DNA from 2 places in the Latilactobacillus fuchuensis genome. Region 2 is predicted to be linked to the other one. Evidence: predicted binding sites of a transcription regulator. Region 2 holds the regulator's gene; the other holds the start of a gene.
What was found. The regulator NrdR, encoded in region 2, represses ribonucleotide reductase genes. The targets are predictions, from matches to a motif close to ACACNATATATNGTGT.

Region 1: nrdH (glutaredoxin-like protein NrdH) is a predicted target of NrdR. The motif match lies at 1,466-1,481, and genes of this name have one in related genera.

The regions. Positions count from the first base shown of each region.
Region 1 is NZ_LT984417.1:1,170,869-1,174,301, forward strand. Features, by position in the region: gene nrdE (class 1b ribonucleoside-diphosphate reductase subunit alpha) at 1-1,067, opposite strand, end outside; gene nrdH (glutaredoxin-like protein NrdH) at 1,160-1,390, opposite strand; gene cls (cardiolipin synthase) at 1,712-3,169, opposite strand; gene LFUMFP_RS05530 (EbsA family protein) at 3,399-3,433, shown strand, end outside.
Region 2 is NZ_LT984417.1:1,589,925-1,593,357, reverse strand. Features, by position in the region: gene mutM (DNA-formamidopyrimidine glycosylase) at 1-376, shown strand, start outside; gene coaE (dephospho-CoA kinase) at 376-963, shown strand; gene nrdR (transcriptional regulator NrdR) at 1,114-1,587, shown strand; gene LFUMFP_RS07590 (replication initiation and membrane attachment family protein) at 1,603-2,988, shown strand; gene dnaI (primosomal protein DnaI) at 2,988-3,433, shown strand, end outside.

The DNA.
Region 1 (3,433 bases), 420 kb from region 2:
TCTTGTTGTAATTTACTGATTTCATTTTCTAAATCACGGGCTTTAATCTTCGTTTTCTTAATTTGATCGTTAGCGACTAAATTATCGTATTCTTTGGTGATGTCGACGTATGAATAAGGGACACCGTATTCTTTCTCAACACCGTAAGGGCTGAAAAGATACATATCGGCATCGTTGGCAACCAGTTCGTAATACTTATCCGGCACGATTAAACCGAGTGACAGGGTCTTTAACCGGTACTTCTCATCCGCATTTTCCTTCTTAGCCCCCAAAAAGGCAATGACATCGGGATGGAAGGCGTTTAAATAAACGACACCGGCCCCTTGACGTTGGCCGAGTTGGTTAGAATATGAGAATGAATCCTCCAATAATTTCATGACCGGTAAGACACCACTAGCAGCGCCATCAATCCCTTTAATCGGATCACCAGCACCACGTAAGTTAGACAGGCTAATCCCAACGCCGCCACCAATTCGGGATAATTCGAGTGCGGAATTAATCGTCCGGCCGATGGAGTTCATATCATCGGTTGTTTGGAGTAAGAAACACGAAACCAATTCGCCCCGGCGTGAACGGCCGGCGTTTAAGAAGCTAGGGGTGGCCGGTTGGTAACGTTGATGCACCATTTCGTCTGCTAGATTCATGGCTAAAGTTTCATCGCCATCTGCGAAATACAAAGCGTTGACGAAAATCCGGTCTTTAAAATCTTCTAAATAGAAACCATTATCGTTTGTTTTCAAAGCATATTGTGCGTAAAATTTATAGGCAGCCATGAAAGATTTGAAATGGAAGTCTTGGTCAATCAAATACTGATTAAGTTGTTCCATAAAAGTGATTGAATAAGCTTTAAGAAAATCAGCTTCATAATAGTTTTCAGTCACTAAATAATCTAGACGATCTTGAAGGGACTTAAAAGTCACCATATTAGGTTGCACATTTTGTTCTAGAAAAGCATCGAGCGCTTCTTGATCCTTATGTAACGGAATTTGACCGTCAACCGGAATATTAATTTGATTATTGAGTTCATAATAGGTGACATCTTCAGTACGGATTTCTTTTAAAGACATTGTTAAGCACCACTTTCTGCAAAATTAAGGTTTAAAAAAAGGGAAAGACTAACTCTAGGGACGAGTTAGTCTAACAAAAAATAAAGCGCCTATTAGATGGCTAATTTTTGTAATTCAGCGGGTCTGAAACCAGAAAAGCTATCAATCCCATCAGCTTCTAATACGGGAACGGCTTGAAAACCGTTTTCGCGTAAGTAATCAATATATTGAGGGTCGTCGTTAATGTTATGTTCAACGAAAGTGACATCGTGTGTCTCCAAAAAGTGTTTCGTCATCCGACATTGGGGACAACCGTTCTTAGTGTATAATGTAATGTTTGCCATGATCATTTAACTCCCTTGAAGAATCTAATTAATAAAATTAGTATACCGTTTCGAAAATGAAGTTGCAATGATTTAATACTAGATGTTGTGTTTAAATGAAAAACAGCCCCTATAACTAGGGGCTGTTGCCGAATGATTAATTGAATCACACGTGAACTGTTCACTTATAAAGTTAACCATAATCACTACTAAAGTCAATGGCTATTTTGTGGGTTAAACGCATAACAATTCATTAACCCGCGTGGGACTAACGTTTGATTTTAAATAAAAAATGTTGGACAACTTAATGACTGACAACTTAAATAGTTTTACCCGAACGTTTTATAAAATGGGGGAGAGTAATCGTGAAAATTTCTGTTTAAAACGAATCCATTTAGATTGTTGGGCGATAATCTCATCGGTTAGCAATTGCGCGTGTTGCATATCAGCTTTGTATATCGTTTCGAGTTGCGCGGCGACTTTCGGATCGTAAATAAAGGCGTTGGCTTCAAAATTGAGTTTAAAGCTCCGAATATCCATGTTGGCCGAACCAATCGTACTGATATGACCGTCCATCACAACCGTTTTAGCGTGCAAAAAACCATTTTGATAACTATAGATTTTAACCCCAGTTGCGTGTAACAGTTGACTATAATATTGCGTTGCGCGGTAGATGAACGGATGATCTGGCATATTCGGAACCATGATCCGCACGTCGACACCAGACATCGCAGCCGTCGTTAGCGCATCAATGATACTATCATCTGGAACCAAATAAGGCGTTTGAATCCAAAGACGTTTTTTAGCGGTACTAATCATTTTCAAATAGCCGAGTTTAATTTGTTCGTCAAGTTTATCCGGCCCACTGGAAACAATTTGCATCGCAGCCGACCCCCGTTTAGAGGCAACTTCTTTTGGAAATAGATCATTAGAATAGGGGAGTTGCACGTTAGATTCAACACTCGCGTTCCAGTCCATTAAAAAACGAACCTGTAACGCTAATACGGCATTCCCCGTGACCCGCATATGCGTATCGCGCCAATTACCAAGTTTATGACTGCGACCCAGATATTGATCACCGACGTTAAAACCACCGATGTAACCAATATTACTATCGACGACCACCACTTTACGATGATCGCGGAAATTTAGCCGAAAATCGGTGATTGAATGTTTAGAACTGAAGAAGGTGCGGGCGTGACCGCCAGCTTCTTCGAGCGGGCGCCACCATTTCTGGCTTGCGCCTTGAGAACCCCAAGCATCGTATAAGACGTTAACGGTGACGCCGGCGTTTGCTTTTTCAACTAACAATTTTTGTAAGTCATTGCCGATTTGATCGTTGTAGATGGTGTAATATTCGATATGGATACTTTTTTGAGCTTGGCGAATATCGTTGAATAGGGCCGCGAATTTTTCTTGGCCCTCCGTGTACAACGTCACGTGGTTGTCCTTTAAGACGGGGGCGTTATTAATATTTAAAAATAAATTGACCATTTCTGTTGCTTCACTCGAAAGCATCTTTTTAGGCAATAATTCATTTTTACGATTTTCTTGACGTTGAATATCAACCAACGCCAAAATCCCATCGTTAATCTGAGACTGACTTTGGAAAATCTTTTTACGCGATAACCCACGACCGGTGAAGAGGTATAAAATAAAGCCGCCGACCGGTAATAACATCAAGACTAATAACCAAGCCCACGTTGCGGCGATGTCCCGTGGCTGCCGTAAAACGGTAATAATGGCGAGGACTGCATTGATAAAAATAATTAAAGTTGTTATTTCTGCTAATAATGCCAAATGATCACTCCTAAAATTCGATTAAGCTTCTTGAGTAGTTTACTAAATATGTCGCCAAAAGGCTATTACTTAGGTTAATGGTGGTAGTTGATTGTTAAATGGGACTAAGCGGCAATTGATTCGATGGGAGGGTCCTGCGTTAAAGTTTAATCATTCTTAAAGAATTGCGCCAATCCACTGACAAGTCAGTAATGATAATGGTACTATTAAAACACTAAGGAGTGTGCTCATGCAAAAATCGCTAACAATCCGCTACCAACCAGG
Region 2 (3,433 bases):
CCATAAAGCCATCAAACCGTTATTGTTGGATCAAAAAGTGGTGAGCGGCTTAGGTAATATTTATGTGGATGAAACATTGTGGTTGAGCCAGATTCATCCGGAAACACCGGCTGATTTATTAACGCAAGCGGAAGTTCAAAAACTCCACGATGACATCATTACTGAATTGCAATTAGCGATTAATAGTGGTGGCACAACCGTCAATACCTTTTTGAACGCGACCGGACATGCTGGTGCTTTCCAAGAGATGTTGCATGTTTATGGTAAAAAAGGGGAACCGTGCGAACGTTGTCAGACGCCGATTGAAAAAATAAAGGTCGCCCAACGTGGTACACACTTTTGTCCGCATTGTCAGATTAGAAAAGAGGCGCGTTAATGACCTATTTTTTAGGGTTAACGGGCGGAATTGCGACGGGCAAATCGGCAGCTTCTACCCTTTTTAAAACACTAGGGGTACCGGTGATTGATGCGGATCAAGTGGCCCATCAAGTGATGGCGGAAAATCAAACGGTTAAAGAACAAATTGCAGCCACTTTTGGGGATTCGTTAGTGATTGATGGTCAAGTTGATCGTCACAAATTAGGACAACTCGTTTTTGGACAACCGACAGCCTTAGCGCAGTTGAACGCGATTACCGCACCGGTTATTCGCCAGGCCTTGATTGCACAGATGGCCGCGATTAAGCAAGCCTCAGTTGTGGTGGTTGATATTCCGTTGTTGTATGAACAAGGTTACGCCGAATTATTCGATGGTGTAGCTGTGGTGGCCGTCTCACATGCGACGCAATTGGCACGGTTGATGGCCCGTAATCAGCTAACGGCTGAAGCGGCTGAATTACGAATCGCTAGTCAGTTGCCGTTGGCTGAAAAGCGAGCGCAGGCCGATTATATATTAGAGAATGAAGGGTCGTTAGCAACACTACAGGCGCAAATTGATAGTTTATTAACGAAAATCACTGATTAGTTAAAAAATCCCGACTAAATTAAACTTTGGTCGGGATTTTTGACGATTCAACATTTAGTGAATTTGCGTGTTCATGGTATAATAACCAAGATAAGATGGGTTTATACTAAACTAAAATAAAAGCTTAATTTAAGAATAGAAGGTGTCACTATGTTATGTCCGCATTGTCATCAAAATAGTTCACGGGTGATTGACAGTCGACCAACCGATGAGGGGCGTGTTATTCGTCGTCGCCGTGAATGTGAAAACTGTCGTTTCCGGTTTACAACGTTTGAACGCGTTGAACAAACACCATTATTGGTGATTAAGAAAAACGGGACGCGCGAAGAATTTAATCGCGATAAGTTATTACGCGGGTTGATTCGGGCGGCTGAAAAACGGCCGGTTACGATGGAACAAATGACGGAAATCGTCGACGATGTCGAAAATAAAATTCGAGCATTAGGTGAAAATGAAGTGTCGTCACAAGCCGTTGGGGAATACGTGATGGCACTATTGCCAGAAATTGATGAGATTGCCTATATTCGTTTTGCCAGTGTTTATCGACAATTCAAAGATATGAATGTCTTCATGAAAGAATTACAAGATATGATGAAAAAAGAAAAAGCAAAAGAATCAAAATAAGGGAAGGACGTTTTTATGGCTGATGCATTTGATTTTTTAAGTCCAAAAGACGGCTTTTTGGTGACGAAAGCAAACTACTTAACTGATTTCGACCAAACGGTGGTGACGTATTTGTATCAACCGTTGATGGGTGCCGTTGCCTATAGTCTTTATTTGTTATTGTGGAGTCAAGTGAAGGATGTTGCGAGCCAACATCAATTTCAAACCCACGCAACGCTATTGAATTTATTGAGTGTCGATTTACCAGCGTTCTATGACGGCCGCAGTAAATTAGAGGCATTAGGCTTAATCCGGACGTATCAAAAAAATGGTGAAGCAGGCCGCCAATTGGTTTATGAACTATACGCGCCAATGAAACCAGATGTTTTTTTTAAAGACGATCTATTGAGCGTTGTGTTGTATGAATCGGTTGGCGAGAAGCGGTTTATCGAATTGCGGGAGCGGTTTAAGCTCCAACCGGTACGTTCACAAGATTATAAAGAAGTCAGTAAGAACTTTTTAACCGTCTTCCACGTTCAAAATGACCATTTGCTAAATACACCAGATGGCGTGGCAGAAACGAAGAGCCTTTATCAGCAGAAATCGCCGAATAAACCTAGTTTTAGCGCGCTTGAGTTACAGACGTTTGATTGGGAACTGTTGCAAGATGTGTTAGGGCAACGGCAGATTTCACCCGACGAAGTGCTACGCAATGAACAACGGTTATTTAATTTACATTATTTCTACGGCTTAGACGAAATAACCCTCGCGAACTTAATGGGCACGACGATGGATGCCAGAGACAATACGTTGAATATGGAGGTGCTTGAACAAAATGTTCTGGGCAACTATACGCGCCGCCACGCCGCTCAAAATAAAGTAGCGACTGATTCTAAATATACCTTAAGTGAATTACAAAAGCAGGGGCAGCAGGCCAAGTTTAACGAACAAGAAATGCAGTGGTTAACAGACAGCCAACGCTATCTACCGGTCGATTATTTGAACGATTTAAAGCAGAAAAAACACGGCTACGTCGCTAAAAATGAAATTCGGGCGCTAAAAGATTTGCAAGGACGCTATATTTTTAGTAACGATGTGCTCAACATTTTAGTGGCGTACATTACTGAACGTTATGAAGGTTTGACGCAAGCCTTGTTGGATCGGATTGCTAATCAGTGGGCGCAAAAAGGGGTTCAAACACCGGTTGATGCCATTCAGCAGATTCGTCAGTTCCAAACCGCGCAAACTGATAAAGCGAAGACGAAACAAAATAATCGTTATCAAACAAAACCGACGAAACAAGAAACCGTGCCGAAGTGGGCGCAACCCGATTATCAGGCACCCAAGGAAACAACAACTAAGGCCGATCAGAATCAAGTCGATCAATTGCTCAAAAAAATTCGTGAAGGGCGGGGAGAATAATGGAAGATATGAAAAAAGGACTCATTGAACAGATGAATCGTCGCCAGTTAAACCAACGTTTCAATCAATTGGTTGAATCCGCCTTACAAGATCCGGATGTGCAAGCTTTTATTGAGGCGAATCAGGATCGGCTGACTCAGGAGACGGTCACGCGGAGCGCCGCTAAAATCTACGAATACGTTAATGAAAAACAGAAATTAGCCAACGGTCAAACGACGTTAGCGCCCGGATACGCGCCCAAGCTGGTTTTAATCAATCATTTTATTGATGTGAGTTATGAACCAACGGCCTCGCTAATGAAGCAGCGGGAACAACAAGCTTTAAAGGCCCGGGTTAAATCGATTAATATGCCTAAAGATATTGTGGATGCCAATTTGGCCCAATACGATATCAATGAACGTAAGTTACCGTTAGTGACGGCGCTGCAATTTATTGAAGATATCAA